DNA from 3 places in the Streptomyces sp. NPDC088124 genome. Region 1 is predicted to be linked to each of the others. Evidence: riboswitches for the same ligand, from Rfam matches in the RefSeq annotation. Region 1 holds a riboswitch; each other region holds the start of a gene.
The links. Region 1 has a riboswitch for thiamine pyrophosphate ahead of thiO (glycine oxidase ThiO). Riboswitches for the same ligand answer to the same signal wherever they lie in the genome.
Positions count from the first base shown of each region.

Region 2: it holds a riboswitch for thiamine pyrophosphate, as region 1 does, so the genes downstream of both, AB0P17_RS24960 (thiamine ABC transporter substrate-binding protein) here and thiO (glycine oxidase ThiO) in region 1, are expected to answer to the same signal.
Region 3: it holds a riboswitch for thiamine pyrophosphate, as region 1 does, so the genes downstream of both, thiC (phosphomethylpyrimidine synthase ThiC) here and thiO (glycine oxidase ThiO) in region 1, are expected to answer to the same signal.

Region 1 is NZ_JBFBJB010000002.1:99,304-109,686, reverse strand. Features, by position in the region: gene bfr (bacterioferritin) at 1-156, opposite strand, end outside; gene AB0P17_RS01830 (sulfite oxidase-like oxidoreductase) at 314-946, shown strand; gene AB0P17_RS01825 (deoxyribonuclease IV) at 989-1,843, opposite strand; gene pknB (Stk1 family PASTA domain-containing Ser/Thr kinase) at 1,850-3,793, opposite strand; gene AB0P17_RS01815 (thiazole synthase) at 3,941-4,735, opposite strand; gene thiS (sulfur carrier protein ThiS) at 4,741-4,941, opposite strand; gene thiO (glycine oxidase ThiO) at 4,953-6,164, opposite strand; TPP riboswitch at 6,162-6,275, opposite strand; gene AB0P17_RS01800 (hypothetical protein) at 6,325-6,684, shown strand; gene AB0P17_RS01795 (FAD-dependent oxidoreductase) at 6,852-8,036, shown strand; gene AB0P17_RS01790 (Rv2175c family DNA-binding protein) at 8,184-8,549, shown strand; gene thiE (thiamine phosphate synthase) at 8,691-9,341, shown strand; gene metF (methylenetetrahydrofolate reductase [NAD(P)H]) at 9,535-10,383, shown strand, end outside.
Region 2 is NZ_JBFBJB010000031.1:41,192-51,574, reverse strand. Features, by position in the region: gene AB0P17_RS24985 (hypothetical protein) at 1-205, opposite strand, end outside; gene AB0P17_RS24980 (histidine kinase) at 531-1,829, shown strand; gene AB0P17_RS24975 (response regulator transcription factor) at 1,823-2,518, shown strand; gene AB0P17_RS24970 (ABC transporter ATP-binding protein) at 2,585-3,694, opposite strand; gene AB0P17_RS24965 (iron ABC transporter permease) at 3,694-5,307, opposite strand; gene AB0P17_RS24960 (thiamine ABC transporter substrate-binding protein) at 5,490-6,605, opposite strand; TPP riboswitch at 6,705-6,830, opposite strand; gene rlmN (23S rRNA (adenine(2503)-C(2))-methyltransferase RlmN) at 6,870-7,976, opposite strand; gene AB0P17_RS24950 (phosphatidate cytidylyltransferase) at 8,265-9,332, opposite strand; gene frr (ribosome recycling factor) at 9,332-9,889, opposite strand; gene pyrH (UMP kinase) at 10,020-10,383, opposite strand, start outside.
Region 3 is NZ_JBFBJB010000004.1:89,900-100,282, forward strand. Features, by position in the region: gene hisC (histidinol-phosphate transaminase) at 265-1,344, opposite strand; gene AB0P17_RS04340 (LacI family DNA-binding transcriptional regulator) at 1,747-2,859, shown strand; gene AB0P17_RS04345 (metallophosphoesterase) at 3,281-4,711, shown strand; gene AB0P17_RS04350 (hypothetical protein) at 4,862-5,707, shown strand; gene thiC (phosphomethylpyrimidine synthase ThiC) at 5,819-7,735, opposite strand; TPP riboswitch at 7,728-7,872, opposite strand; gene AB0P17_RS04360 (YibE/F family protein) at 7,953-9,377, shown strand; gene AB0P17_RS04365 (SsgA family sporulation/cell division regulator) at 9,517-9,951, opposite strand; gene AB0P17_RS04370 (IclR family transcriptional regulator C-terminal domain-containing protein) at 10,055-10,383, opposite strand, start outside.

The DNA of each region.
Region 1 (10,383 bases):
CATCTCGTCGAACGACTCGGCCCGGGTGTACTTGGCGAGTTTCGTCCAGCCGAAGTTCTCCTGCATTTTCGAGTGGAGAAAGTACTGATTGATCGCGGTCAGTTCGGCGGTCAGCTGCTCATTGAGGAATTCAATGACCTCGGGGTCGCCCTGCATCGCGCGGACTCCTTCCAAGCCGGTGACGGAGCGGAATGCTGGGCATCCTCGCACCGTGATCCGGAGGCCGTCCAGTAAGTACACGCTTAGTAGGAGTTGCCGGAATCGAGGTGTACCTGGTCATCACCACCCCTCCCGGTCTGTCACCATGGAAGGCATGGGTCAGCCGGAGAGCCGGGAGCGTCAGGAGCCGGAAGTGTCCGAGCTGCCGCCGGGACAGCGCCTGCAGCGCGGCTGGCCGGTCACGCATTACGGCCCCGTACCGAAGTTCCGGCAGGAACGCTGGGAGTTCCGGGTCTTCGGCGCGACCGCCGACGGCGACAAACACTGCTGGAACCATGGTGAGTTCTCGGCGCTGCCGTTCTCCACCGTGGTCGCCGATCTGCACTGCGTCACAAAATTCAGCATGGTGGGGGCCGAATGGGGCGGGGTGCCCGCCCGGACGATCGTGGAACTCGCGCCGCCCGCGCCGGACGTCACACACGTGATGGTCTGGGCCGAGTACGGCTTCAGCTCGAATCTGCGGATCGCCGACTTCGTATCCGACCGCACGATCTTCGCCACCCACAAGGACGGTGAATTGCTCACCGCGGAACACGGATTTCCGGTACGGCTCATCGTTCCGCAGCTCTACGCCTGGAAGGGCCCGAAATGGGTCCGGGGCGTGGAATACATGACCGCCGACCGACGCGGTTTCTGGGAGGAACGCGGCTATCACAATGTCGGCGACCCCTGGTCCGAGCAGCGCTACTCCTACCAGGAACTCCCGGGCGACGGCCCGGAACTTTGACGGGGCCGGGGCCGGACCCCAGGTCCGGCCGGTAGGGAGTGCTCAGCCGTCGCGCAGCTTCTTCAGCCGGGCCACGTCCGCCGCGTGCCCCTCCTTGCCGCCCGGGGTCTCGATCACCAGCGGTACGCCGGCGGTCGCCGGATGCGTGAACAGCTCGCGGAACGGGTCCTCCCCGATGTGCCCCGCGCCGATGTTCTCGTGCCGGTCCTTGTGCGCTCCCGTCACGTCCTTGGAGTCGTTGGCGTGGATCAGCTTGAGCCGGCCGGCGCCGACCGTGTCCACCAGCAGGTCCAGGGTCTGCCGCATGCCGTGCGGCCCGGCCAGATCGTGCCCCGCCGCGAAGATGTGGCACGTGTCCAGGCAGATCCCCAGCCGGGGGTGGGAGTCCAGCGCGTCGAAGTAGGGGCCGAAGTCCCAGGTCCGTGAGCAGAGCGAGAAGCCCTGGCCCGCCGTCGACTCCAGCAGCAGGAACGGGTCGTCGTCGTGGGTCAGCTCGTCCAGGAGCGGCAGCATCCGCTCCCGTACCTGCGCGAGCGCCACCTCGCGCGGCCGCCCGCCGGTCGCGGAACCGGTGTGCACGACCACGCCCAGCGCGCCGATCTCCCGGCCCCGCCGCAGACTGTGGCGGAGCGACTCCACGGACTTCTCGGCGGTCGCCTCCGTGTGCGAGCCGAAGTTGATCAGATACGGAGCGTGTACGTAGGCGGGCATCCGCGCCGCCGCGCACTCGGCGCGGAACCGCTCGTCCTGTGCCGGATTCCCGGCGGGCGTCGCCCAGCCGCGCGGATTGGCCGCGAAGACCTGGACGGTCTCCGCGCCCAGCTCGCGCGCGTACGCCAGGCCGGTCGTGGCGAGCCCGCCGGCCACGGGGACATGGGCGCCGACAGGGTTGCGCATCTGCGTCTAGAGTCCCTTGGTCTTGATGGTGATGGTGGAGCCCTCGGGGGCCTGCTCGCCGCCGGCGACGGACTGCTCGCCCACGGTGTCCCCCAGGAACGGGAAGCTCCGCTCGACCTCCACCTGGAAGCCCGCGTCCTTCAGCAGCTTCTTCGCGGCCTCGGTGCCCTGCCCGGTCACATCCGGTACGGAGACCATCCGCGGGCCCTTGGAGACCGTCAGCGTGACCGTGTCGCCCTGCGCCAGGCGGGTCCCCTCCGCGGCGGACTGCCGGGCGATCGTGCCCTCGTCCTGCGCGGAGTTCACCCGCTCCGTGGCGACCTTCACCGTGAGCCCCGCGTCCTCCAGCTCGGTGGTGGCGTCGGCCACGGTCTCGCCGGTCACATCGGGCATGTCGACGGGGGCGCCCTTGCTGACCAGAAGCGCGATGCCCGCGTCGGGCCGTACGTCCCGGCCCGCCGCCGGCGTGGAGCTGATCACCGTGCCCCGCGCGACGTCCTCGTCGAACTCCCGCTTGACGAGTCCGGCGGCCAGCCCGGCCTCCTTCAGGACGGACCGCGCCTCGGCCAGCGTCTTGCCGGTCAGGTCGGGCACCCGGACGATCTCCGGGCCGCGCGAGATGACCAGCGTCACCGGACCGCTGCCCCGGACCCGGGAGCGCGGCTCCGGATCCGTCCCCATCACCGTGCCCCGGTCGAAGCTGTCGCTGAAGTCGCGGGTGATCTTCGCGTCCAGGCCCTCGGCGCCGAGCCGCTCGCGCGCCTCCTGCTCCGTCTGCCCGAGCAGCGACGGCACCCGGGTGAACTGGCCCGAGTTGATGTACCAGACACCTGTCCCCACCCCGAGGACGAGCAGCACCGCGACGACCGCCGCGAGCACCCCCCGCGACGGCATCCCCCGGCGCCCCCCGGCCCCGTACCGGGACCGGCCGGCCGGCGGCCCGGCGTCCGGGGGCGGCATCTCCAGCCGGCTCGTGTGCCGGACGGGCTCGTCGTCCGGCTCCTCGACGGGCCGGATCCGGGGGATCACCGTCGTACGCCCGTCGGCGTCCGCGCCGGCCGCCGGCTCGGGCCTGGCCCGGGGCGGTACGGCGTCGAGCTGCGCGTCGGTGAGCGCCGCACGGGCCGCGCGGACCAGCGCCAGCAGCGCGACCGCGTCGAGCGGCCGGTCCTCGGGGTCACGCGCGGTCGCCGCGGCGACCAGCCGGTCCAGCTCCGGGGCGAGCCCGGGAACGGCGGCGGACGGGGCCGGCACGTCCTCGTTGAGATGGCGGTAGAGGACCTGCGCGGGGGTGTCCCCGGTGTGCGGCTTGGCACCGGTCAGCATCTCGTGCAGGACGACCCCGCAGGCGTACACGTCGACGCGGGTGTCGGACGTGCCGTACTCGATCTGCTCCGGCGCGAGGTACGAGACCGTGCCGAGGACGGTCCCGGTGGTGTTGGTCACCTCCCCGACGCCCCTGACCAGCCCGAAGTCGGCGACCTTGACCCGGCCGTCGTCCCCTATCAGCACGTTCTCCGGCTTCATGTCCCGGTGGACGAACCCGGCCCGGTGCGCGGCGCCGAGCGCGGCGAGCACCGGCTCCAGGATGTCCAGCGCGGCCCGCGGACGCAGCGCGCCACGCTCCCGCACGACATCGCGCAGGGTGCACCCGGCGACGTACTCCATCGCCAGGTAGACGTACGCGCCCTCCGCGCCCTGGTCGAAGACCGCGACCACATTGGGGTGCGCCAGCCGCGCCACCGACTTGGCCTCACGGATGAACCGCTCCACGAAGGAGGCGTCCGCCGCGAGCGCCGGATGCATCACCTTGAGCGCCAGGATCCGGTCGAGCCGGGTGTCCACGGCCCGGTAGACCGTGGCCATGCCGCCGACCGCGATCCGCGCCTCGACGCGGTAACGGCCGTCGAGCACCTGCCCGACGATGGGGTCCTGAAGGGTCGTATCCACGCCGGTGAGTCTACGAGTCACCGCCGACACCGCCGAAGCCCCGGTCGGACCGGGCACACGACTGAAGCCGACCTGTGACAGGCCTCCCGGAGCGTCGTTACGCACCGGACGCGCCGGGCCCCGTACCCGCCCGGCGCGCCCGGCGGGTCAGAAGCAGGGCCGCTCCGGGTCGAGCGCCGCCACCCCGTCCACCGGCGAGGACGCCTCCGCGAAGTGGCGGCGCGGGATCCGGCCCGCCCGCCGCGCCAGCCGGCCCGCCGCCACCGCGTGCCGCATCGCCTCGGCCATCAGCACCGGCTCCTGGGCGCGGGTGACCGCGGACGCCAGCATCACCGCGGCGCACCCCAGCTCCATCGCGAGCGCGGCGTCCGACGCGGTGCCCGCGCCCGCGTCCAGGATCACCGGGACACCGGCGCGCTCCACGATGAGCTGGAAGTTGTGCGGGTTGCGGATGCCGAGCCCGGAGCCGATGGGCGAGCCGAGCGGCATGATCGCGGCGCACCCCACGTCCTCCAGCTTCGCCGCCAGGACCGGGTCGTCGTTGGTGTACGGCAGGACCGTGAACCCGTCGTCCACCAGGGTCTCCGCGGCGTCCAGCAGCTCCACCGGGTCGGGCAGCAGGGTGCGTTCGTCCGCGACGACCTCCAGCTTGATCCACTCCGTGCCGAGCGCCTCCCGGGCGAGCCGGGCGGTCAGGACGGCCTCGCCGGCGGTGAAGCAGCCCGCCGTGTTGGGCAGCGGGCGGATGGAGAGCCGGTCCAGCACGGAGAGCACGGAGCCCTGCACGGTGGGGTCCAGCCGGCGCATCGCGACCGTGGTGAGTTCGGTGCCGGAGGCGATCAGCGAGCGTTCGAGGACGTCGAGGCTGGGCGCCCCGCCCGTCCCCATGATCAGCCGGGAGGAGAACGTGGTGGAGCCGATGGTGAGCAGATCGTCGGCCATGTCCGTCAGCCTCCCTGGACGGCGGTGAGCACTTCGACCCGGTCGCCGTCGCTGAGCGCGGTGCCGGACCAGCGGGTACGGGGGACCACCGTCTCGTTGACGGCGGCGGCCACCCCGGAGGGCGCCGGGGTGAGAGTCGCGACGACGGCGTCGAGGGTGGTCGCGGCGGCGAACTCGCGCCGCTCGCCGTTGACGGAGACATGCATCACGGAAGTGTTCATACGGGCTGCTCCAAAGGGGCGGACACGGAAGCGCCGGCGGAGAAGCGCAGCGGGGTGAAGGGCGCCGCCTCGGGCGGGAGCTCATCCGTCGTCAGGACGGTGGCCATGACATCGCCGGTGACCGGCGTCAGCAGGACCCCGTTGCGGTAGTGGCCGGTGGCCAGCGACAGACCCGGCAGCACGGTCGGCCCGAGCAGCGGCGCGTTGTCCGGCGAGCCGGGGCGCAGCCCGGCGCGGGTCTCGGTGAGCGGCAGCTCGGTGATGCCGGGCACCAGTTCGTGCGCGTCGCGCAGCAGCTCGTACACGCCGCCCGCCGTGACCGTCGTGTCCCAGCCCAGTTCCTCACTGGTCGCGCCGACGACCAGCTCGCCGTTCTCGCGCGGCACCAGATAGACCTGGCCGCCCCGCACCACGGCCCGTACCGTCCGGGACAGGAAGGGCTCGTGGCGGCGCGGCATCGTCAGGCGCAGGACCTGCCCCTTGACGGGCCGTACGGGCGGCACCGCCTCCGGGGGCACGCCCGCCAGCCTGCCGCTGAGGCTGCCGCCCGCCAGCACCACCCGGTCCGCGGCGAGCGCGCCGCCGTCGGCGAGGACGGCGCCCGCGGCCCGGTCCCGTACCACGGTGAGCCCCCGGGCCCAGGCGTGGTGGAGGACCACCCCGGCCCGCTCGCAGGCCGTGAGGAGCGCCGCCGCGAGCCGCCGCGGGTCGATCTGGTGGTCGCCGTCGACCCGCAGGCCCCCGCGTACCCCCGGCGCGAGCATCGGTTCCAGGCGCCGGCACTCGCGCCCCGTCAGCCACTCGGAGGCCAGCCCCGATCGCCGCTGCAGCGCGTGCAGTTCGCGGAGCTGCGCGCGGTCGTCGGAGTCCAGGGCCACCGCGAGCGTGCCGCACGCCCGGTACCCGGTGTCCCGGCCGCTCGCCTCCTCCAGCTCCGCGACGAACGCCGGATACCGCCCGGCGGAGGCGAGATTGAGCCCGAGCAGGGTCTGCTCGCCGTGGTGCAGCTCGGTGACGGCGGCGAGCATGCCCGCCGCGACCCCCGCCGCGCCGCCGCCCGGGTCCGGGTCGGCGACGGCGGTACGCAGCCCGCGCCGGGCCGCGCGCCAGGCCGTGACCAGACCGATGATCCCGCCGCCGACGACCAGGACGTCGTACCCCGTGGGGGATGTCGGTGCCCGGGACGATGACCGTGTGGATGCGTGCATGGGCGTCCAGCCCCTCCCTTCGCCGGCATGACCCGGATCAGGTTCGTACGGTCGGAGGCCGCTCCAGCCTCCCTCTCAGCCCGGTGCGTCCGGACTCCCGCGAGGTAGTGTCGACCGCCAGACTAACGCGCCGTCCACCAGGTCGTAAGGGAGCATCACCATGGCCCGCTCGTTGGACGGACTCGTCCTCTCACCCGTCGCCGACCAGGCCCCGGGCCAGGTCGGGACCCGTACCCGCTTCGCGTACCACGAGGAGGACGGCCACATCTGGGCCTCCTACGAAGGCGGCGACGTGCTCCGCGGCCACCTCGTGGGAACGCGTACCGGGGACCGTCTCGACTTCCGTTACGTCCAGTTGAGGCACGGCGGTGAGACCTCCTCGGGGCACTGCGTCTCCACCGTCGTCGAACTCCCCGACGGCCGGGTCCGGCTGGAGGAGAGCTGGGAGTGGGAGTCCCGGGAAGGCAGCGGGACGAGCGTCGTGGAGGAACTGCCCGCCGGCGCTCCGGTCTCTGTCTGACACCGCTGCGGCGCCCGTCGGCAGGTGACGCTGCCCGTCGGCACGCGACGCCGCCCCGCCGTTCCGGCGACCTCTAAGGTGACCGGGTGAGCGAACAGCGGCAGGCACACGGACGTGACGGGCACGAGGGGTGGGACCCGGGCGACGGGCGGCCGGATGAGCCCGGGGTGGTCGTCGTCGGCGCGGGCATGGCGGGGGTGCGGACCGCCGTCGCCCTGCGCGAGAAGGGGTACGGCGGCCGGATCACCCTGATCGGCGCGGAACCCCACCCGCCCTACGACCGGCCCCCGCTCTCCAAGGCGATCCTGCTCGGCACGGCCGAAGGATCCGCCTTCGACATCGACTTCGAGGCCCTCTCCGTCGACCTCAGGCTCGGTCTGGAAGCCACCGGGCTGCGCCCGTCCGACCGGGAGCTGGACACCACCGCCGGGCCCGTCCCGTACGACGTGCTGGTCATCGCCACCGGCGCCGAACCCGCCGTACTGCCCGGCACGGAGGGCGTGCCCGGGGTCCACCCGCTGCGCACGCTCGACGACGCCGTGCGGCTGCGCCCCGTACTGGAGCGGCGGCGGGAGGTCGTCGTCGTGGGCGCGGGCTGGATCGGCGCGGAGTTCACCACCGCCGCCCGCGAGGCCGGATGCGTGGTGACCGTCGTGGAGGCCGCCGACCGGCCCCTCGCGGGCGTCCTGCCCGCAGAGGTCGCCGCCCCTATGACCGACTGGTACGCGGAGAGCGGCGCCGAACTGCTGACGGGCACCGGTGTCGCCGCCGTCGAGCCGGGCACGGTGATCCTCGCGGACGGCCGCCGGCTCGCCGCCGACGCGGTGGTCGTGGGCATCGGCGCACGGCCCGCGACGGCCTGGCTCGCGGGCTCCGGCATCGCGCTCGGCGCGGACGGCTCGATCACCGCGGACGAACGGCTGCGCACCTCGCTGCCAGACGTGTACGCGGTCGGTGACTGCGCCTCCTTCCCGTCCGCGCGCTACGGCGAACGGCTCCTGGTCCACCACTGGGACAACGCGCTCCAGGGACCGCTCACGGTCGCCGCGCAGGCCGTCGGGGAGACCGATCCGGTCTACGATCCGGTGCCGTACTTCTGGTCGGAGCAGTTCGGCAGGTTCGTCCAGTACGCGGGCCACCACGGGGCGGCCGACACCCTGGTACGGCGCGGCGACCCCGCGGGGGCTTCCTGGTCGGCGGTCTGGCTGCGCGACGGCGTCCTGGTGGCCCTGCTGGCCGTGGGGCGCCCCCGCGACTTGGCCCAGGGCCGCAAGCTGATCGAGGCGGGCGCGCGCCTCGACCGGGAGCTGACGGCCGACCCGGCGGTACCGCTGCGCAAGGCGGTCCGCTGAGAGCCTCTCGGGTGACCGCACGGTCAGAGGTCACCCGACGGGCTCTGAGCCGTCCGGCGGCGGTCCAGGTCCGTTGTGCCCTGGTTTCCACCCCGTCCGGAGTGGCTCGGGGTGCCCGGTGTCAGTCCGGGATGGCACGCTTGTCCTGTGACCGAGATTGACGCAAAGATCGATGCTCTCGTCCCCGCCTGGCTTCACCTGCCCGATATCGCCGAAATGCTCGGTGTCGAGGTGACGCGCGTGCGGCAGTTGGTGAAGGAAGGCCAGCTCATCGCCGTGCGCCGGGGCGAGAACAGGACGCTCCAGGTTCCCGCCGCCTTCATCGACGGCACCAAGGTCGTCAAGGGGCTCGCCGGCACCCTGACGCTCCTGAGGGACGACCACTTCACCGACGAAGAGATGCTTGAGTGGCTCTTCACCCCCGACCCCAGCCTGCCCGGCACCCCCGCGCAGGCGCTCAGCGAGAATCGCGGTACGGAGGTGAAGCGCCGGGCTCAGGCGCTCGCCGTCTGACGGCCTCATCATCCGGGGACGGGCGGCGCCCGCCGCCGCCCGTCCAGGAAGTCACGTAGCTCCACACACAGCTCCGCGAGCGGTTCCGGACGCCGTTCCGGACGCAGATGCCGACGCGGATTCCAACGGGGGGACCTTTCCATGCCCACGCCTCACGAGGCACTGTCCGACGCCCGGCTCTACCTGTGCGTGGACGCCCGCAAGCGGCAGGGGGACCTCCCCGAGTTCCTCGACGCCGTGCTGGCGTCCGGCGTGGACATCGTCCAGCTCCGCGACAAGGGCATGGAGGCGGCCGAGGAACTGGACCACCTCCGGGTCTTCGCGGACGCCTGCCGCCGCCACGGCAGACTGCTCGCCGTGAACGACCGCGCCGACGTCGCGCACGCCATCGGCTCCGACGTGCTCCACCTCGGCCAGGGCGACCTGCCCGTCCCGGCGGCGCGGGCGATCCTCGGCCCCGCCCCGCTGATCGGCCGCTCCACCCACGCGCGCACCGAGGTGGACGCGGCGCTCGCCGAGCCAGGCGTGGACTACTTCTGCACGGGCCCCTGCTGGCCCACCCCCACCAAGCCGGGCCGGCACGCCCCGGGCCTCGACCTGGTGCGGTACGCGGCGGCGAGCGGCACGGACCGCCCGTGGTTCGCGATCGGCGGGATCGACGCCGGCAATCTGGACCAGGTGCTGGACGCCGGGGCCCGCCGCGTCGTCGTCGTACGGGCGATCACGGAGGCCGACGACCCGGCGGCGGCGACGACGGCCCTGGCCGGACGGATACGGGCGCGCGCCGCCTGACCGGCCGGCGGAACAGGGTTCCGGCCGCGCCGCCCGACCGGCGGCGGGGCCGTGTTCCGGCGCCTCCCGGCCGGTGGCGGCGCCGTGTCCCGGGTTTCCGGCTCATGTCCGAGGGGTGGACACTTGCCGGTCAATACCGCTGAAAGCCTCCCGCGCGGTTGGGTCGTCGCCGCGCCCTGGATAACCTGCACATATGGCCCTCGGTACAGCTTCGACCAGATCGGATCACGCGCGTACGGTGCGTGATCTGCTCGCGACCGGTAAAACCTCGTACTCCTTCGAGTTCTGGGCGCCCAAGACCGAGAAGGGCGAGCGCAACCTCTGGAACGCGCTGCGCAGGGTCGAGGCGGTCGCCCCGAGCTTCGTCTCCGTGACCTACGGGGCCGGCGGCTCCACCCGGGACGGCACGGTCAGGGCCACGGAACGGATCGCCGCCGACACCACCCTCACCCCCGTCGCGCACCTCACGGCCGTCGGCCAGTCCGTCGCCGAGCTGCGCAACATGATCGGGCAGTACGCCGACGCCGGGATACGCAACATCCTCGCCGTACGGGGCGACCCGCCCGGCGACCCGATGGGGGAGTGGATCGAGCACCCCGAGGGCGTGCGGTACGCGGCCGACCTGGTCAGGCTCATCAAGGAGTCCGGGGACTTCTGCGTGGGCGTGGCCGCCTTCCCCGAGATGCATCCGCGCTCGGCCGACTGGGACACCGACATCCGGCACTTCGTCGCCAAGTGCCGGGCGGGCGCCGACTACGCGATCACTCAGATGTTCTTTGAGCCCGAAGGCTATCTGCGGCTGCGTGACCGGGTCGACGCCGCGGGTTGCGCGACCCCGATCATTCCGGAGATCATGCCGGTCACCAGTGTGAAGATGCTGGAGCGATTGCCCCAGCTCTCCACCGCGGTCTTCCCGGCGGAGCTGAAAGAGCGGATCCTCTCGGTGAAGGACGATCCGGCCGCTGTACGCTCGATCGGCATCGAGTTCGCGACGGAGTTCTGCGCCGGACTGCTGTCCGAGGGCGTACCTGGCCTGCACTTC
Region 2 (10,383 bases), on a different contig from region 1:
CCCCGGAGCGCCGCACGACGTCGGTCTCCAACTGTGCTCGGTCCGTGGCGACAAGGAGGAGAAGCGGCAGTGCCACCGCTCCGGTCGCCGCTACGACGGCGGGTGATATCCGCGCGGCCGGGCGCCCTGCGACCAGCGCGGCTGCCCCGTATCCGAGCGCCGCGGTGATGCCCCACACCCGGTGCGGAGCGGGACCGGAAACCATGCCGAAGATCAGCGCCACCACGCCGCAAGCCGCCGGACCCCGCACGCCGGGACGCACGCCTCGTACGCCAGGACGTACGCCCCGTACGCCGCGACGTACACGCGCCGCGAGGTCCGTTCGCGTCGCCGTCGGCCGGGCCGTCGTCTCATCGCCGGTCATCCTCTCCGCCCCCTCTCCCACCGTGATCAGGAGGCTAGGAAAGGCCGGGCCGCGGTACGTCAACCGTGGCTCCGGTCCTGAAGGTCAATCCGTGGCACGAGGAGCGTGCGGCGTATCAACCCGTGCTCCGACGCGCCGTTCCGCCTCGTGCCGAAGAATCGGCGGCATGAGCGACCATCTCCGGATCCCGTATGTCACGGAAGAACCGCCGGCCACAGGGGCCCTGCGGGCAGGGCTGCGCCGTACGGTGGGCTCCGCCGCCTATCCCTGGGTCACCGGCGCCGTGTTGACGGGGTGCGCGGCGGTGGAGCTGTGGGTGCTGCCCAACGGTCCGACGGTCTCGACCGGGACGACGATCTCCGCAGGGGTGCTGGTCTCCACTGCGACCCTCATGTGGCGCAGGGCACTGCCCGCGGTAGCGATCGTGACCGTGGCGTCGTCTCTGATCAGCTTTGCCGCGAGCGCCCATTCCAATGTCGCCTATACGACGCTGGCGGCTTTCCTGATCGGCTGCTACACCCTCGGCCGGCAACGGGTCCAGCACCCCGTGCTGATCGTCGGGGGCGGAACACTGGCGGCCCTCGCGGTGAATCTGCTCCATATCCGCACCTGGCAGAGCACCGCCCCCGGTGTCATCCCGGCGGTGCGGTCCGACGGCCCGCTCTCCGCCGCGCTCGCTTCCGGTCTCTCTCCCGGTCTGTTCGCCGAGACCTTTGTGGTGACGGCGACCATCCTGGGGGCCGTCAGCGCCGGTGACGCCGTACGCGCCAGGGAGGAGACCCGGCGCGAACGGACCTTCGCGCACGAGCGGCTCATCGCGATGGAACGCCGCCGCGCCGCGGAGGCCGAGCGCGCCGCGATCGCCCGTGAACTGCACGACGTGGTCTCCCACTCGGTCTCGATGATCGCGGTGCAGGCGGAGAGCGCTTCGTACACCACACCGGGGCTCTCTCCTCAAGCCCGGACCGCTTTCCAGGACATCGCGGGGACGGCACGCACCTCGATGGCGGAACTGCGCCGACTGCTCGGTGTGCTGCGTACCCGTCCCGAGGGACAGGCGGCGACCGCCCCGCAGCCGACACTCGACCGGCTGGACGAACTGCTGGAGCAGCACCGTGCGGTGGGCGGCGAGGCGGACCTGCGTGTCACCGGCGCGCGGGGGCACGCCGCTGAACGGGGCGGCCTGCCGGCCTCCTGGGAATTGTCGGCGTATCGCATCGTGCAGGAAGCACTGACCAACGCGCGGCGGCACGCGCCCGGCGCCCGTACGCTGGTCGAAATCGGTTATCTCGCCGACCGGCTGTCGATCCGGGTCAGCGACGACGGCCCCGGTCCCGCCGCGGGCCGTTCCCGAGGGCATGGCCTGGTGGGGATGGAGGAGCGCGCCGCGCTGCTGGGCGGGCGGCTCACGGCCGGGCCAGGGCCTGACGGCGGCTTTCTCGTGGAGGCGGAACTCCCTTGGTGATCAGAGCGATCGTGGCGGACGACCAGACGGTCGTACGGACCGGATTCGTCAATCTGTTGGCCACGCAGGGCGACATCTCCGTCGTGGGCGAGGCCGCGGACGGGGCGGAAGCGGTGCGTGTCGCCGCCGAGCACCGCCCCGACCTGGCGCTGCTCGACATCCGGATGCCACGCAAGAACGGCATCGAAGCGGCCCGGGAGATCCTCTCCGCCTCCGGCGGCGCGACGAAGGTCCTCATGCTGACCACGTTCGACCTCGACGAGTACGTGTACGACGCGCTGGCGGCCGGGGCAGGAGGTTTCCTCCTCAAGGACGCCACGTTTCCCGAACTGCTGCATGCCGTAAGGATCGTGGCGCGGGGGGACGCGCTGCTCGCTCCGGAGGTCACCAAACGACTGATAGCGGAGTTCGCACGCCAGCGGCCCCCTGTCCTGCCGGTACGCACGCTGGACGGGCTGACGGCGCGCGAGGCCGAGGTCCTCGTGCTGATCGCCCGTGGTCTCTCCAACGCCGAGATCGCCGGACGGCTCACCATCTCGGATCACACGGTCAAAACACACATCAACCGTCTGTTCGCGAAGATGCGGCTGCGGGACCGGGCTCAGGCGGTGATCCTGGCCTACGAACTCGGCCTGGTGCGGGCGGGCACGTCCGCGGCTCCGCCCACGGTGCGTCGGCCTGGCCTGTGAGGTGGCCGACGCCGCGGACCCGCGGCAGGCCTTCACGCCCCGCGCCCCGTACGGGGCGCGCCTGCTCTACGCGTGGATCCCTGGTACGGAGCACTTCCCCGGTACGGAGCGCTCCTGCGGTACGGGGTGCTCCTCCCGCCCTTCCAGGACCACCACATCCTCGCGGGTGAAGACGACCCCCACCGTCGCGCCCTCCTCGGGAGCTGCGTGCAGCCCGCACTCGGCTTCCAGGACGGGTCCGTCCCCGCGCCGTTCGGGGCGCAGCAGTACGGCGACGCGGCTGCCCCGGAAGGTACGGGCCTCGACAGTGCAGCGCAGGCCCTGCGCCGCGTCGACCAGTCGTACCCCGGCCGGGCGCACCAGCAGCAGCCGTTCTCCCCGCGCGGATCCGTCCGGCACAGGGATCCTGCCCCACGCCGTGTCCGCGGTCCCGTCGCCCACGGTCGCGTTCACGATGTTGTCGAAGCCGAGGAACCGCGCCACGAACGCGGAGGCGGGCCGCTGCCAGACCTCCAGTGGCGTGCCGCTCTGCGCAATACAACCGTCGCGCATCACCACGACGCGGTCGGCGAGAGCGAATGCCTCTCCCTGGTCATGAGTCACGGCGAGTACGGTCGTCCCCAGCCGTCCGAAGAGGCCACGCAGTTCGACGACGAGACGCTCGCGCAGGCTCCGGTCCAACTGGCCGAGCGGCTCGTCCAGCATCAACAGCCGCGGCCGCGGCGCGAGCGCCCGGGCCAGGGCGACCCGTTGCTGTTCGCCTCCGGAGAGTTCCGCGACGGCCCGGCGTCCGGCCCCTGGCAGGCCCACGAGTTCGAGCAGTTCCTCTACCCGCCGGGCCTGCTCGTCGCGTGACGCGCCGCGCATCCGCAGGCCGAAGGCGATGTTGCCCGCCACGTCGCGCTGCGGGAAGAGCTGGTGGTCCTGGAACATCAGGCCGACGCCACGCCGGTGCACCGGCACGCCGGTCTGGTCGGCACCGTCGAGGGACACTCGCCCGCCGTCCGGTGCCTGGAGACCGGCCACGACGCGCAGCAGGGTCGACTTGCCGCTGCCGCTCGGCCCGAGAACGCAGACGATCTCGTGTTCGGCGATCTCCAGATCGACCGCGTCGAGCGCGGCGTGCGCCGCGTTGCCGAACCGTACCGTGACGTCCGACAGGGTCAGCAGGGACATCAGAACTCTCCCGAGCGGTCGGTACGGATACGTTCCAGCACCAGCAGCGACACGGCGCACACCACCATCAGGACCGTGGACAGAGCCATCGCCTGCCCGTAGTTGAGCTCGCCGGGCCGGCCCAGCAGTCGCGCCACGGCCACCGGGAGTGTCGGCCGGTCGGGGCGCGCGATGAAGACCGTCGCGCCGAACTCACCGAGCGAGACGGCGAAGGCGAACCCTGCCGCCACGAGCGTGGCCCGCCGTACCAACGGCAGATCGACCTCGCGCCAGACCCGCAGCGGGGACGCTCCGAGGACGGCCGCAGCCTCGCGCAGCCGCCCGTCGACCGCACGGAGCACCGGCAGCATGGTCCGTACGACGAAGGGAACGCCCACCAGCGCCTGGGCGAGCGGCACGAGGATCCAGGAGGCCCGCAGATCCAGCGGCGGCTTGTCGAGCGTGATCAGGAAGCCGAAGCCGACGGTCACGGCGGAGACGCCGAGCGGCAGCATCAGCAGCGCGTCGAAGCCCCGTACGAGGCGTCCGGCGCGGCGTGTCAGCGCCGCTGCGGCCAGACCGCCGATCACCACCGCGATGGCCGTGGCGACCAGCGCGTACCGCAGCGAGTTCCAGATGGCCTCCAGCGGCGGCACGAGGAAGCTGCCGCCGCTCGCGTCCACCGAGGCGAGCGCCCAGTAGTAGGCAAAGCCGTAGCCGCCGGGGCCGTCGAGGGAGCGCTCGACGAGCACCCCCAGCGGCAGCAGGATCAGCAGCGCGACGGTCACGAGTACGCCGCCCAGCAGCGCCCACTGCCCGGTACCGCGCGGTCGGCGCGCGGTCTGCTCGGGGTCGACGAGCCTGAGGGCGGTCTCCCGCCTCCGTACGGTCCCGGCGTGTACGGCGAGGATCGCGCCGACCGCCGCGAACTGCACCAGCGTCAGCACGGCGGCGGTGGGCAGGTCGAGGAGTTGCGCGGTCTGCCGGTAGATCTCGACCTCAAGGGTGGCAAAGCCGGGGCCACCGAGAATCTGCACGACGCCGAAAGAGGTGAACGTGAAAAGGAAGACCATCAGCGCGGCGGCCGCGACGGCGGGAGCGAGCGCGGGCAGCGTCACGCGCCACCACGCCGCGAGACGCCCGGCGCCCAGTACGCGCGCAGCCTCCTCCTGGCGGGGGTCGAGTTGCGACCACAGGCCGCCCACGGTGCGTACGACCACCGCGTAGTTGAAGAAGACATGAGCGAGCAGGATCGCCCACACAGTGGTGTCGAGCCGTACGCCCCACAGTTCGTCGAGGAGTCCACCGCGTCCGAGCAGCGCCAGAAAGGCGGTGCCGACGACGACAGTGGGCAGCACGAACGGCACGGTGACCACGGCGCGCAGAAGCTGCTTGCCCGGGAAAGCGAAGCGCGCGAAGACATAGGCACCCGGCAGGGCGATCAGCAGGGTGAGCACGGTGGAGGCGAGCGCCTGCCAGGTGGTGAACCACAGGACGCCGAGGATGTCGGGGCGGCTCAGTACGGCGCCGACGCGGCCGAGCTGCCACGCGCTGCCCGTCGTGAGGCCGCGCCCGACAATCGCGACCACGGGGTAGGCGAAGAACACGCCGAAGAAGGCGAAAGGCCCGGCCATGAGTGCGAGGTGTACGGCGCCCCCGTGCCCACGCCGCAGCCCCCACCGCTCCCGGCACCGCGAAGGGGTCAACAGGCTGCCCCACAGGCCGCTCCGTACGTCGCCCTGTTCGCCCCCCCGTCGTCGCGGGACGCCCCGCCGGGTCCGGCCTTCCTCCACGGCCCGGCCCTCGTCCTCGGCGGTTACTTCACTACGAGTGAGGACCACGACTGGATCCACTGCTCACGGTTGGCGGCGATCCGGTCGGGCGCCACGGTCTCGGGCCGGTCGACCGTCGCGCCGAATTTCGTGAAGAGATCGGGCAGCGCGACGCCCTTGACCACCGGATTGACAAACATGTTCAGCGGCATGTCCGCCTGGAACTTCTCACTGATCAGGAAGTCCAGCAGCGCCTTGCCACCGGCCTCGTTCTTCGCGCCGTCGAGCAGCCCGGCGAACTCGGTCTGCCGGAAGCAGGTCCCGGTGGAGACCCCCGTCGGAGCCTGCTGGGGCTGCGGCTTCGCGTACAGCACCTCGACGGGCGGGCTGGAGGCGTACGAGACGACCAAAGGCCGGTCCCCCTTGGCCTTCTCGCCGCCCGCGGAGCCGGAGAAGCTCTCGTTGTACGCCTGCTCCCAGCCGTCGACGACCTGGACTCCGTTGGCCTTGAGCTTCTTCCAGTAGTCCTGCCAGCCATCGTCCCCGTAGCGCGCGACGGTGCCCAGGAGGAAGCCGAGACCGGGCGAGGACGTCGCGGCGTTCTCGGTGACGAGGAGGTTCTTGTACTGGGGCTTGATCAGGTCGTCGAAAGACTGCGGCGGCGCGAGCCTCTTGTCCGCGAAGTACTTTTTGTCATAGTTGACGCAGATATCACCGGTGTCGACCGGTGTCACCCGGTGCTTCTCCTTGTCGAGCCGCGCGCTCGCGTCGACGCGATCCAGGCCCTTCGCCTCGTACGGCGTGAACAGGCCATTGTCGAGTGCGCGGGAGAGCAGAGTGTTGTCGACCCCGAAGAAAACGTCGCCCTGGGGCGATCCCTTGGTGAGGATCTCCTTGTTGAGCGCTTCGCCGGCGTCACCGCTCTTCAGGACCTTGACGGTGTAGCCGGTCTCCTTGGTGAACTCTTTCAGCACCGCGGGGGAGGCGTTGAACGAGTCGTGGCTGACAAGGGTGACGGTCTTGGACTTCGTACCGCCGCTCCCCTCGTCACCGGACGACGCGGAGCCGTCGGAGCCGCCGCACGCGGCAAGGGTGGCGACGCCGATCGCCGCGGCGATCGCGGCGGACGCCGCGCTTCTGACGCCGGTACGGGTACGCATGGTGCCCACTGGTTTTCCTCCTGGGATGTCCAGGAGAAGACGCGGCCCCGCCCGGGGCGGGCCGTTGGCACGGACCGGCCCCCGGGCAGGGCGCAACAGCTTGAGTGATGTCCGAACTTCCTACCCAGAATGACCTGGGCAAGGTTCAGAGGGTCTGCGACCGCTGCCCGTTCTCACGGACATGTGCCGCACTCTCAGCGCTGTGGCGCTCCCCTGTCGGAAAATATGCAATATGTTTCGGCCCAAGGTTACCCCCAGGCCGCGCTAGCGCTCCGTGGCAGCCAACTGTCCACACGCACCGTCGATCTCCTGGCCCCGTGTGTCACGTACGGTCACCGGTACGCCGTGCGCCGCGATCGCCTCGACGAACTTCTTCTCGTCCTCCGGGCGCGACGCCGTCCACTTCGAGCCGGGAGTGGGGTTGAGCGGGATCAGGTTGACGTGCACCCTCTTGCCCTTGAGGAGCCTGCCGAGCCGGTCACCCCGCCACGCCTGGTCGTTGATGTCGCGGATCAGGGCGTACTCGATGGAGATTCGGCGGCCGGACTTCTCCGCGTACTCCCACGCGGCGTCCAGCACCTCCCGCACCTTCCAGCGCGTGTTGACCGGCACGAGGGTGTCGCGCAGTTCATCGTCGGGAGCGTGCAGGGAGACCGCGAGCCGGCACTTGAAGCCCTCGTCGGCGAAGCGCAGCATCGCGGGCACCAGCCCGACCGTGGAGACGGTGATCCCTCGCTGCGAGATACCCAGACCGTCCGGCTCGGGATCGGTGAGCCGGCGGATCGCGCCGACGACTCGCTTGTAGTTGGCGAGCGGCTCTCCCATGCCCATGAAGACGATGTTGGAAAGTCTCGCGGGACCGCCCGCGACCTCACCGTCGCGCAGGGCACGCATCCCGTCGACGATCTGGTGGACGATCTCCGCGGTGGACAGGTTCCGGTCCAGACCGGCCTGGCCGGTCGCGCAGAAGGGACAGTTCATCCCGCAGCCCGCCTGCGACGAGATGCACATGGTGACCCGGTCGGGATAGCGCATCAGCACGGACTCCACGAGGGTGCCGTCGTGCAGCCGCCAGAGCGTCTTACGGGTCGTGTCGTCGTCGCACGAGATGTGCCGCACCACCGACATCAGGTCGGGCAGCAGTTCCGTCGCGAGTTTCTGCCGCGCGGCGGCCGGGATGTCGGTCCACTGCTCGGGGTCGTGCGCGTACCGCGCGAAGTAGTGCTGTGACAGTTGCTTGGCGCGGAACGCCTTCTCCCCGATGGCGGCGACGGCCTCGCGGCGCTCGGCGGGAGTGAGGTCGGCGAGATGCCGCGGGGGCTTCTTGGCTCCGCGGGGCGCGACGAAAGTGAGTTCTCCGGGTGCAGGCATGGTCCGTCCAGTGTCGCAGACAGCGCCCCGTGGCCCGTTCCCCGTATTGGGTGGCATAAGAAAGGCGGTGGCATGGGAAAGGGGGTCCGCCGCCCCGTAGGCGACGCACCCCCTCCTCTGTTGCGCCCTCCGCGACCGCGCGAGCGCCCGCCCCGTACGGCGCTTGGCGCCCCGTACGGGGCGCCAAGCGCCGTACCGCCCAAGCGCCCGTATGCCTTACTAGGCGCCGTACCGGCCAAGCCGTGTGCCTTGCCTGGAAGCCCCAGTGCCTGCAAGGGCTCCTGCCTGTCAGGACCCCACGAAGAGCACCAGGAGCAGCCAGACCACCGGCGCCGTGGGCAGCAGCGAGTCCAGCCGGTCCATGATCCCGCCATGCCCCGGCAGCAGCGTGCCCATGTCCTTGATCCCGAGGTCGCGCTTGATCATGGACTCGCCGAGGTCACCGAGCGTGGCACTGGCCGCGACGGCCAGGCCGATCAGCAGCCCCTGCCACCAGGCGCCGCCGTCGATCAGGAACTCCATCAGGAGCGCGCCGGCCACCATCGCGAAGGTGACGGCCCCGCCGAGCCCCTCCCAGGTCTTGCCGGGGCTGATGCGCGGCGCGAGCTTGTGCGTACCGAAGCGCCAGCCGACGGCGTACGCGCCGGTGTCGCTGACGACGGTCAGCACGAGGAACATCAGCACGCGCTGCGATCCGTCCCCCGCCGTGAGCATCATCGCGACGAAGGTCGCCAGGAACGGTACGTAGAACGCGGCGAAGACCCCCGCGGTGACGTCCTTGAGGTAACCCTCGGGCGGCTCCGTCATCCGCCAGATCAGCACGGCGAGCGCGGTGAGGGCCATCGCGACCCAGGCGCCCTCCGCGCCGCGCGCGTATCCGGCGACGACCATCGCGGCGCCACCCACCGCCAGCGGCACGAGCGGTGCCTTGATGTCCTTCTTCTCGTCGAGCCGTGAGGTGAGCTCCCACAACCCCACGACCACGGCGATCGCAATGACACCGACGAACACGGCCTTGACGATGAAGAGCGACGCGGCGACCACCGCGCCGAGCCCGACACCGACCCCTATGGCCGCGCGCAGATCACGACCTGCCCGCTTCTTCGGCGGGGACGGCGGGGGGGCGGCCATGGGCTCCTGCGGAGTCTCGTCACGGAACAGGGGACCGCCCGGCCGAGCAGCCCCCCGGTCGTCATTCTGGTCCCCGCCGTTCGCGGGTTCGTCGGGCACGATGGGCATGGGCCGAGTCTGCTGTGCGGGATGCTCATCGTATGCGGGACCCGCCGGGGCAGCCCCCTGGTCGGTCGGTCCCCAGTAACCGGCTGTCGGCGAGGCCCCCCGGGAAGAGTCGTTCATCAGACCTCGAGCAGCTCGGCTTCCTTGTGCTTGAGCAGCTCGTCCACCTGCGCGACGTACTTCGCGGTGGTGTCGTCGAGCTCCTTCTCGGCGCGGCGTCCCTCGTCCTCGCCGACCTCGCCGTCCTTGATCAGCTTGTCGATCGTCTCCTTGGCCTTGCGGCGTACGGCGCGGATCGAGATCCTCGAGTCCTCCGCCTTGGTCTTGGCGACCTTGATGAACTCCTTGCGGCGGTCCTGGGTCAGCTCGGGGAACACCACCCGGATGATGTTGCCGTCGTTGCTCGGGTTGACGCCGAGGTCGGAGTCCCGGATGGCCTGCTCGATATTGCGCAGCGCGCTCTTGTCGAACGGAGTCACCACGGCCATCCGCGCCTCGGGTACGGCGAACGAGGCGAGCTGGTTGATCGGGGTGAGCGCACCGTAGTAGTCCGCCACGATCTTGTTGAACATCGCCGGATGCGCACGCCCGGTGCGGATCGCGGCGAAGTCGTCTTTGGCGACCAGGACGGCCTTCTCCATCTTCTCCTCGGCCTCGAGGAGGGTCTCTTCGATCACCACTTGCTCCTGCGTGTCTTGAGTGGGCCCGGCATGCTTGCCGGCCGGCGGAACCTGCGTCGCGTCTTGTCCTGCACGGTGTCCGACCGGCAGGGCTTTGTCCATCCTCCCCGTGCGGGGCAGCCCGGGATCAGCTCCGGGTGCCCTGGTCGCTCACGAGTGTGCCGATCTTCTCACCCTTGACCGCGCGCGCGATATTGCCTTCCTTCAGCAATTCGAAGACAAGGATCGGCAGCCGGTTGTCCTGGCACAGCGTGATCGCGGTCATGTCGGCGACACGCAGGTCCCCGGCGATGACCTCGCTGTATTCGAGCGCGTCGAACTTGACCGCGTCGGGGTTGGTCTTGGGGTCGGAGTCGTACACCCCGTCCACGCCGTTCTTGCCCATCAGCAGCGCCTGGGCGTCGATCTCCAGGGCTCGCTGGGCGGCTGTGGTGTCGGTGGAGAAGTACGGCATGCCCATACCCGCGCCGAAGATGACCACGCGGCCCTTC
Region 3 (10,383 bases), on a different contig from region 1:
CTCTCCTTACGTCAAGCCTGTCCCTTTTGACCGGGGCGTAACGCCTGGAACCGGACGAGCTTGTGAACGCGTTCACATTCACAAGCATTATGTCGCACAAGTCTTCCGGATCTTCGCGGGGGGGGGGTCCCTCAAGGAACGAGCGCCGACTCCCCGAAACGCCCCTCCCCTGGCTTGGACACGCGTCAGGGGTGACCTCACAGAGATCACCCCTGAAATCCACGTTCGAATGAAATGCGCGTTCGAACCGACACCGGAGCCGGGCTAGAGCTCCTTGCGGAACGCCCCCGCCGTCCGGAGGAAGAGGTCGTTGGCCTCGTGCTCGCCGATCGTGATCCGTACGCCCTCGCCCGCGAAGGGCCGTACGACCACTCTCGCCGCCTCGCACGCCGCCGCGAAGGCCGCCGTCCGCTCGCCGAGCCGCAGCCAGACGAAGTTGGCCTGCGTCACGGGCACCGTCCACCCCTGGCCGACCAGTCCCTCGTACACCCGCTCGCGCTCCGCGACCAGCGATCCGACCCGTCCCAGCAGCTCGTCCTCGGCGCGCAGCGAGGCGACCGCCGCCTCCTGTGCGATCTGGCTCACACCGAAGGGGACCGCCGTCTTCCGCAGCGCGGTGGCGACCGGCTCGTGCGCGATCGCGAATCCGACCCGCAGCCCGGCCAGCCCGTACGCCTTGGAGAAGGTACGCAGCACCGCCACGTTCGGACGGTCGCGGTAGATCTCCACGCCGTCCGGCACTTCCAGGTCCCGATTGAACTCGCGGTACGCCTCATCCAGCACCACCAGCACATCGCCCGGTACCCGGTCGAGAAATCGTTCCAGCTCGGCCCGGCGCACCACCGTGCCGGTCGGGTTGTTCGGGTTGCAGACGAAAATCAGCCGGGTCCGGTCGGTGATCGCGTCGACCATCGCGTCCAGGTCGTGCACATCGCCCGGCGTCAGCGGCACCTGGACGGAGGTCGCCCCCGAGATCTGTGTGATGATCGGGTACGCCTCGAAGGAGCGCCAGGCGTAGACGACCTCGTCGCCGGGCCCCGCCGTGGCCTGGAGAAGCTGCTGTGCGACGCCCACGGAACCGGTGCCGGTCGCGAGGTGCGAGACGGGCACACCGAACCGGTCGGCCAGCTCGTTCATCAGCCCGGTACAGGCCATGTCGGGATAGCGGTTGAAGGCCCCGGCGGCCGAGACCGCCTGCTCCATCACCCCGGGCAGCGGGGGATAAGGGTTCTCGTTGGAGGACAGCTTGTAGGCGACGGGCCCGTCCGACGCGGCCGGCTTGCCCGGCTTGTACGTCGGAATGCCGTCCAGCTCGGCGCGCAGCTTGGGGCTCGTCTCGCTCACCGCGGGTCCTCCTCGGCCGTTCATCCGGTGGGCGCCCGGCCCTGCACCGTCCGGGCGCCTTCAATGCTGCTCACCTTATGAGGATTGACGGCCGCCGCGGACGCCGGGCGCCCGGAAAAGGACGCAGGCTCCGGAAAACAGGGGGAGCACTTCCGTCCTTCCCGAGCGCCGGTGGCTCACGCCGTGGCGCGCATCCCTCGTAGAGGTGAGTTGAGACCTCTTCGAAACATGGGCCTCTCAACAGGTCCAGACCGCTCCTCGCATAGGAGACCATGGCAGTAACGATTAACTCCCTTGTGTTCCAAGGAGGTTGGCCTTGGTCCGTCTTGCAGAAACGTGCCTGCTGCCGGGTGCATATGCGACCGGCCCCACCGCCCGATCGAGCCCTACTATCGGCTCGCCATGACAGCAGCAGGGAAACACCAGGTGAGCCGGACGGACACAACCCGCCGGGGAAGCCGGCAGAGTCGGGCGGGCATCCGGGACGTCGCCGCCGCAGCCGGTGTCTCCATCACGACTGTCTCGGACGCGCTCAACGGCAAGGGACGGTTACCCGACGCCACCCGGAGCCATGTCCGAGAAGTAGCGGAGCGCCTCGGCTACCGCCCGTCCGCCGCCGCCCGAACCCTCCGTACCGGCAAGTCGGGGCTCATCGGCCTGACCGTGACCACGTACGGGGATGAACCTTTCACCTTCACCGAGTTCGCCTACTTCGCCGAGATGGCGAGGGCCGCGACCTCAGCCGCCCTCGCCCGCGGCTACGCCCTCGTCATCCTCCCCGCCACCTCCCGCCACGACGTCTGGGCGAACGTCGCCCTCGACGGCACCGTGGTCATCGACCCCTCCGACCACGATCCCGTCGTCGCCGAACTCGTCCGCCAGGGCCTGCCCGTCGTCTCCGACGGCCGGCCCGCGGGCACCCTTCCCGTCACCGCCTGGGTCGACAACGACCACGAGGCGGCCGTCCTCGACCTGCTCGACCATCTCGCCGACGCCGGAGCCCGCCGTATCGGGCTGCTCACCGGCACCACCACGGACACCTACACCCGGCTCTCCACCACGGCGTACCTGCACTGGTGCGAGCGTGTCGGCCAGGATCCGGTCTACGAGTCCTACCCCGCCCACGACCCGTGCGCCGGGGCCGTCGCCGCCGACCGGCTGCTGGCCCGCCCGGACCGCCCGGACGCCGTCTACGGCCTCTTCGACCCCAACGGCACCGATCTGCTCGCCGCCGCCCGGCGGTACGGGCTGCGGGTACCGGAGGACCTGCTGATCGTCTGCTGCAGCGAGTCCACGGTGTACGCCTCCACCGAACCGCCCGTCACCACGCTCTCGCTGAAGCCGCGCCGGATCGGCACCGCCGTCATCCAGCTCCTCATCGACGCCATCGAGGGGATCGAGGCCGACCGGCCGGTCGAGCAGGTGATACCGACCGAACTGATCATCAGAACCTCCTCACAGCGGCGCCCGCCGCGCACCACCGTCAGCGCTCCCCGCTCCCCGGCGGGCGACTGACCGCAGCCGTAGGCGACGCGTACGCCACGGCCGTGCCGGTACGGGGCCCGCCCCACCGGTTCCGTACCGCCTCCGTCGGCGCCGTACGGAACCGGTACGGAGGCGGTACGAAAGCGGGACGCCACCGCCCGGGCGCCCGGCAATTCGGGGCCGTACAACGCCTCTCGGCGCCCCGTGGGGCCGTGCGGCCCGCGGATTCCGGCGTCCGGCCGAACGGTCGGACCTTCCGCATTTCGGGCGATCAGCGAGAAAACAGCCGCCGAACCGGCGGTACGATTCGATTCACCACCCCTGGTGCGTCACAGAGGCCCGAGGTCATTCCTATGATGGGCGCACGACACCACGGACCTTTCCTTTTCCGCCGACGGGCTCACTCCGTCCGGCAGGGCGGCGGGGCCGAGAGGTGTATTGCGGCACGACGGTGGTGGAGGGGTCGATGACACAGGGGGCCGGTCAGGGACCCGCGGTGCGGACGGCGACGTTGCGCGACTTCCGGGTGCCGCCGTACGCGCAGGTTCCCGTGCAGTCCGCACAGCCGGGTCAGGCCGGGCAGCCGGTCCGGCCCGGGCAGCAGACACCGGCCGCCCCCGTGCCCGGCGGAGCCTCGGGGCCCCTCGTCGGCGCGCCGGAGCAGCCGGTCGCCGTACCGGGCCCGTCAGCCGCCCCGCAGGACCAACAGGGCGCCGTACAGGACGATCTGAGCGCCGTACAGGAGCAGTTCGGCCCCGTACAGGAGCAGCTCGTCACCGCACAGGACCAGCTCGGCACCGTCCCCGAACAGCCGGCCGGCGGCCAGGACGCGCCCGCCGCCACCGCCCCACACCCTGCCGCCGTACCCGCGGCCGAGAGCCCCGAGCGCCCGGCGGCCGACGTGTCGGGCCACCCCGGCGACGCGGTCCCCGCCGACGGGATGCCGGAGGGGTACACCCCCACCGAACGCGACCTCCCGGTGATCAAGAGGGTCAACCGGGGCGACACCGTGCAGGTCAACGTCGACCCCACCGAGGCCGTCGACTCCGACGGACCGGGACCGCTCTACGTCGTCGGCGACGTCCACGGCTATCTCGACGAACTCGTCGCCGCCCTCGGCGAACAGGGCCTGATCGACACCGAGGGCCAGTGGGCGGCCGGCAACGCACGCCTGTGGTTCCTCGGCGACTTCACCGACCGCGGCCCCGACGGCATCGGGGTCATCGACCTCGTCATGCGGCTCTCCGCGGAGGCCGCGGCGGCCGGCGGCTACTGCAAGGCGCTGATGGGCAATCACGAACTGCTCCTCATCGGCGCCAAGCGGTTCGGTGACACCCCGGTCAACTCCGGTGCGGGCACCGCCACTTTCCAGGCCGCGTGGATCCTCAACGGCGGCCAGCGCACCGACATGGAGCGCCTCCAGGACGTCCATCTCCAGTGGATGTCCCGGCTCGACGCGGTGGTCGAGGAGGACGGGCATCTGTTGATGCACTCCGACACCACGGCCTATCTCGACTACGGTTCGTCCATCGACGACGTCAACGACGCCGTCCACCAGATCCTCACGCGCAATGACGCCGACGAATGCTGGGACCTGTTCCGCAAACTCACCAAACGCTTCGCGTTCCGTGACGAAGGCGGCCCCCAGGCCGCCCAGGAACTCCTCTCCCAGTACGGCGGAGGACGTGTCGTCCACGGCCACAGCCCGATTCCCTATCTGCTCGGCGAAGTCGGCACAGAAGACGCGTCGGACGACGAAGGCGACACCGGACCGGTCGTGGAAGGGCCACACGTATATGCCGACGGGCTGGCGATCGCCATGGACGGCGGAGTCACGATGGCAGGAAAACTGCTGGTCGTACAGCTTCCGTTGGCCAACTGAATCAATGTAGGACAGGTGTTTTCCGGAAACCCCCTGTTACGGCACGCCAAAACCGCTCTACCATCGGCTTACCCGTAGCAGGCTCTCCTCCATTTCCGCCGACTGCGGCTCGTTCCACGCGGGCGCAACGGCCCTACGGAGTATCGGGGGATGCACATGAAAAGCGCTCCGCACCTGCTGAGCGAGGATCGCGCGGATTTCGAGCGCATCCTCAGCGATGTGCTGCGCAATGCACACGAACGTCCGGACCTCGCCGCCGTCGGGCAGCGGCTCAACGCGGAGCAGCTGCGCACCATGGCGCTGAACGCGACGGGCCGGATCGCCTCGTCCGCGACGGCGGAGTACGAGCACTACGCCAAGATCCGCGAGGAGTCCCGCTCACCGGGCACCACCACGTCCATCCGCGACTCGGTGCTGGCCCCCTCGGAGGACGCCACGACGGACTCCGGCGCCGGGCTCACGGCCGTCATCACGGTCCTGGTCCCGATCCTCGGCGGCACCGCGGCGGCGATCTTCCTGCTCGTCGGCTATCTCCTGAAGGCCCTCGACCCGGCGCCCGCGTTCGCGGACAGCATGCTCGCCGTGGGCTGGTTCTTCGCGGCCGTCACCGCGCTCGGCATCCTGGCCGCCGCGATAGGGCTGCTGGTCACCGCGTTGCGCAACAGCTCGACCCAGCTTCCCGCCGACGAGACGGCCGGCGGAGAGCTGCCCGACGAGGTCGCCCGCGCGCGCGAGGCATGGCGCCATGCCCTGCTGGAGCGCGGCATCCTGCCCTTCCTGCGGGCCGCCCTGGACGACCCGAGCGCGGACCCGGCGGCGCCCGCCCCGCCTCGTTCCGCCGGTCAGTTCCCCAAGATCGGCTACAGCAGGCCGGACTTCAGCAGCCCCGACGAGGGCTCCTCCGCCGGGCGGCGGCCGAACTTCAGCAGCCCGGACTTCAGTGGTCCGGACTTCACCAGCCCCGACTTCGGCGGCCCGGAGCACCGGCCGGAATGACCCCGGCAGGTGGTCCGGGCCGCTCGGTCACGTCATGAACGACGCCGCCCCCGGGGCGCCCCGAGGCGGGTCCCGGGGCCGGGCCCTCCGAGCGGCCCGGCGTGGGAGCGGTCAGTCGACCAGCGGCAGATAGACCCGGTTGCCGGCGGCGGCGAACTCCTTCGATTTCTCCGCCATGCCCGCCTCGATCTCGTCGGCCGACGCACCGCCCGTATGGTCCGCGCCACCCGCACGGTCCGTGCCGTCCGTGTCGTGCGCGCCGCTCGCCAGCTCGCCGCCGTGCTTGCGCCGGATGTCCTGCGAGATCTTCATCGAGCAGAACTTGGGCCCGCACATCGAGCAGAAATGAGCCGTCTTCGCGGGCTCCGCGGGCAGCGTCTCGTCATGGAACTCCCGTGCCGTGTCCGGATCGAGCGCCAGGTTGAACTGGTCCTCCCAGCGGAACTCGAACCGGGCGTCCGACAGCGCGTCGTCCCACTCCTGCGCCCCCGGGTGGCCCTTCGCGAGATCCGCCGCGTGGGCCGCGATCTTGTACGTGATGACGCCCGTCTTCACGTCGTCGCGGTCCGGCAGGCCGAGGTGTTCCTTGGGGGTGACGTAGCAGAGCATCGCCGTCCCCCACCAGGCGATCATCGCCGCGCCGATCCCGGAGGTGATGTGGTCGTACGCCGGAGCCACATCGGTGGTCAGCGGACCGAGCGTGTAGAACGGCGCCTCCTCGCAGATCTCCTGCTGGAGGTCGATGTTCTCCTTGATCTTGTGCATCGGGACATGGCCCGGGCCCTCGATCATCGTCTGTACGTGGTGGCTCTTGGCGATCGAGTTCAGCTCGCCCAGCGTGCGCAACTCGGCGAACTGCGCCTCGTCGTTGGCGTCCGCGATGGAGCCCGGCCGCAGCCCGTCGCCGAGGGAGTACGTCACGTCGTACGCGGCGAGGATCTCGCACAGCTCGTCGAAGTTCTCGTACAGGAACGACTCCTTGTGGTGCGCGAGACACCAGGCGGCCATGATGGAGCCGCCGCGCGAGACGATGCCGGTCTTGCGGCGGGCCGTGAGCGGGACGTACCGCAGCAGGACACCGGCGTGGACCGTCATGTAGTCGACGCCCTGCTCGGCCTGTTCGATCACCGTGTCCTTGTAGATCTCCCAGGTCAGCTCCTCGGCCTTGCCGTCGACCTTTTCGAGCGCCTGGTAGAGCGGAACGGTGCCGATGGGCACGGGGGAGTTGCGCAGCACCCACTCGCGGGTGGTGTGGATGTTGCGCCCGGTGGAGAGGTCCATGACCGTATCGGCGCCCCAACGGGTCGCCCATGTCATCTTCTCCACCTCCTCCTCGATGGAGGAGGTGACCGCGGAGTTGCCGATGTTGGCGTTGACCTTCACCAGGAACCGCTTACCGATGATCATCGGCTCGATCTCCGGGTGGTTGACGTTGACCGGCAGTACGGCGCGGCCCGCGGCGATCTCCTCGCGGACGGTCTCCGGGGAGACGTTCTCGCGGATCGCGACGTACTCCATCTCCGGCGTGATCTCCCCGCGACGGGCGTACGCGAGCTGGGTGACGGCGCGGCCCTCACGGCCCCGGCGGGGCTGGCGCGGCCGGCCGGGGAAGACCGCGTCGAGGCCCCGCAGATCGGCCGCTCCGCCCCGGAGCAGCCCCCCGCGCGGGGAAGTGTGCTTGAGCCCGTCGTCCTCGGGTCGCGGTGGCCGGCCCGCGTACTCCTCGGTGTCGCCGCGGCCGATGATCCAGTTCTCTCGCAGCGGCGCGAGTCCGCGGCGCACGTCGGTGTCGACGGCGGGGTCGGTGTACGGGCCCGAGGTGTCGTACAGCGTGACGTCCTCGCCGTTGGTGAGATGGACCTGGCGGACCGGCACCCGGAGATCGGGGCGGGAGCCCTCGATGTATCCCTTGTGCCAGCCGATGGGCCGTCCGCCCGCGGTCCGGCCCCGGAGGGCCGGGTCCGCGCTGATGTCCGCGCTGGTGTCCTCCGAGCCGGAGGCAGGCGTGTGTGCGTCCTGAACGGTCATGAGACCTACTCCCTACGCCGGCATTACCCGGTAACAGGTTCAGCGGTCGGCGCAGCGCAGGTGTCCGGGGACCCGTCCCCGGGACTACACGTCAGCGCCCTCTCAGCCCGGTGCTCCGAGCTCCCGCGTGTGCAAAGGTGCCCCCACGCTAGCGTCAGATCGGGCGCGCTGAACAGAGGGCCCCGCGCTTCCTCCGCCTTCTTGCGATGATCGGTCGGTGACACCACCCACACAGACCCACGAATCGGACGGCCACGCACACGGCCACTCACACAGTCATGGACCCGCCGCGCCGGTCTCCCGGCACCTCCGCAAGGTGATCGCGGCGGTGCTGATTCCGTTCGCGGCCGCCGTGGTGGTCGGGCTCGCCGTGCTCTGGCCGGGCGGTGCGCCCGCGCACGAGCGGACCGGTGTGGGCTTCGACCGACAGACCTTCGACGGCCAGGTCGTCCAGGTCGAGCAGGTCGCCTGTAAGGACGTGAACGCCTCCCAGGTCCCGTCGACCGGTGACACCTCCACGCCCCAGGGCCGCGAGGCGGTGCGGGAGGAGACCGGCGAGTGCAAGAAGGCGACGGTCGAGCTGAAGAGCGGCAAGGAGAAGGGCCACACCTTCATCGAGATCGTCCAGCCGGACGCGCCACGGCAGTTTCACGTGAAACAGGGCGTTGTGGTCGCCTACGCACCGGACGCGCCCCGTGATCTCCAGTACTCGGTGTCCGATGTGGACCGCCAGTTCCCGCTGACGCTGCTGGCGGGGATCTTCGCGCTCGCGGTGATCGTGGTGGGGCGGATGCGGGGGGTCATGGCGCTGGTGGCGCTGGTGGTCTCGTTCGCGATCCTGACCCTGTTCATCCTGCCGGCGATCATCCAGGGATCGAATCCGCTGGTGGTGGCGGTGGTGGGAGCGAGCGCGATCATGCTGGTCGCGCTGTATCTGTGTCACGGGCTGACGGCCCGCACCTCGGTGGCGGTGCTCGGCACCCTGATCTCGCTGCTGCTGATCGGACTGCTGGGGTCGCTCTTCATCGGTTGGGCGAGCCTGACCGGTAACACCGACGACAGCACGGGGCTGATCCACGGCCTCTACCCCGAGATCGACATGAGCGGCCTCCTGCTCGCCGGCGTGATCATCGGTTCGCTCGGCGTGCTGGACGATGTGACGGTGACGCAGACCTCGGCGGTGTGGGAGCTGCGCCAGGCGGATCCGACGATGGGGCCGCGGGCGCTGTACCGGGCGGGCATCCGGATCGGCCGGGACCACATCGCGTCCGTGGTCAACACGCTCGTGCTGGCCTACGCGGGCGCCGCGCTGCCGCTCCTTCTGCTCTTCTCCATCGCGCAGTCGAGCGTGGGGACGGTCGCCAACAGTGAGCTGGTGGCGGAGGAGATCGTACGGACGCTGGTGGGGTCGATCGGTCTGGTCGCGTCGGTGCCGGTGACCACGGCGCTGGCGGCGCTGGTGGTCTCCGCCGACCGGTCCGTCCCGGAGAACCCCCCGGCTCCGTCCGCGCCGTCCGCCCCTGCGGGACCGGGGGCGGGTCCTGGAGCAGGGCCTGGCCCCGGGCCTCTGGAGCCTGGGGTGCTGGTGCCGGCGCCGCCCGCGCGCGCCCCGGGCAGCCGGGGCCGCCGCCGCAAGAAGTAGGGCGGGCGAGCCTCTCCGAGCCCTCTCCGGAGCGGCCCCGCAGAGGCCCTGAGCAGTCCGCGGGGCCGTCCGTACCCTTCCGGGGTCCCGTGGACACCCCGGACACCGGAATCACCCGGACGGCCTCCTCAACGAGCCGTCAGCCGGCGTTCTCCTCGGCGAGGATGCGACCCAGCTCCTCCTCAAGACTGTCCTCGAAGTCACTGAGCGTGCGCTCCTGGCCGAGCGGAACCAACCGGTCCGTACGGTCCAGGAAGGCCACCAGCGGCGCGGCACTGACCCGGAAGAGCGCGTGGTCGTCGCCGACCTGGAGCCGCATATGGACGTCGGACAGGTCCTCGGGCGTCGTCGGCGAGATGTGCACATCCCCGTCCCCGCTGGGCGTGTTGATGCCGTCGAGCAGCAGCTCGCGGCCGAAAGTCCAGGTCACAGGCGCGTCGCCGGGCAGATGGAACGTCATGCGCACCGCGTACGGATCAGCCACCTTGTAGTGGAGTTCCACCGGGATACGGAACGACAGCTCCTCGGAGACGAGGAAGCTCATCAGGACCTCGGCCTGGACCGACTCGCGCATCGTTGTACTCCGGAGTAGATGGAACAGTGGCTGGGAATGATCCCCGTTGACCCTCTTGACGCCATAGTCCTGTAAGCGCTAGCAGATCACAAGGAGTAGTTTTTCAGATACTGATAGAGAGGATTTGCGAGGTCAGCAGGGATCCAATCTCTCTGCGTAACCGCTCGGCCGCCGGAAGCAGTCGTTCCTGTTGACGGAGCGGTATAGAAATGGCCAGCGCGGCCGCGGCGGATCCGACAGTGATCGGTACGGCGGCGCAGACCGTCCCGAGCCGGTACTCCTGGCGGGCCACGACCGGTTCCATCCGCCCCAGCGAGTCGAGACGCTCCAGCAGGGTGCTCCGGTCCCGTACCGAGTACGGGGTGAGCGGGCGGACAGGATAGCGGTCCAGGTGGTCCCGGCGGGACGCCTCGTCGAGCTGGCTCAGCAGGC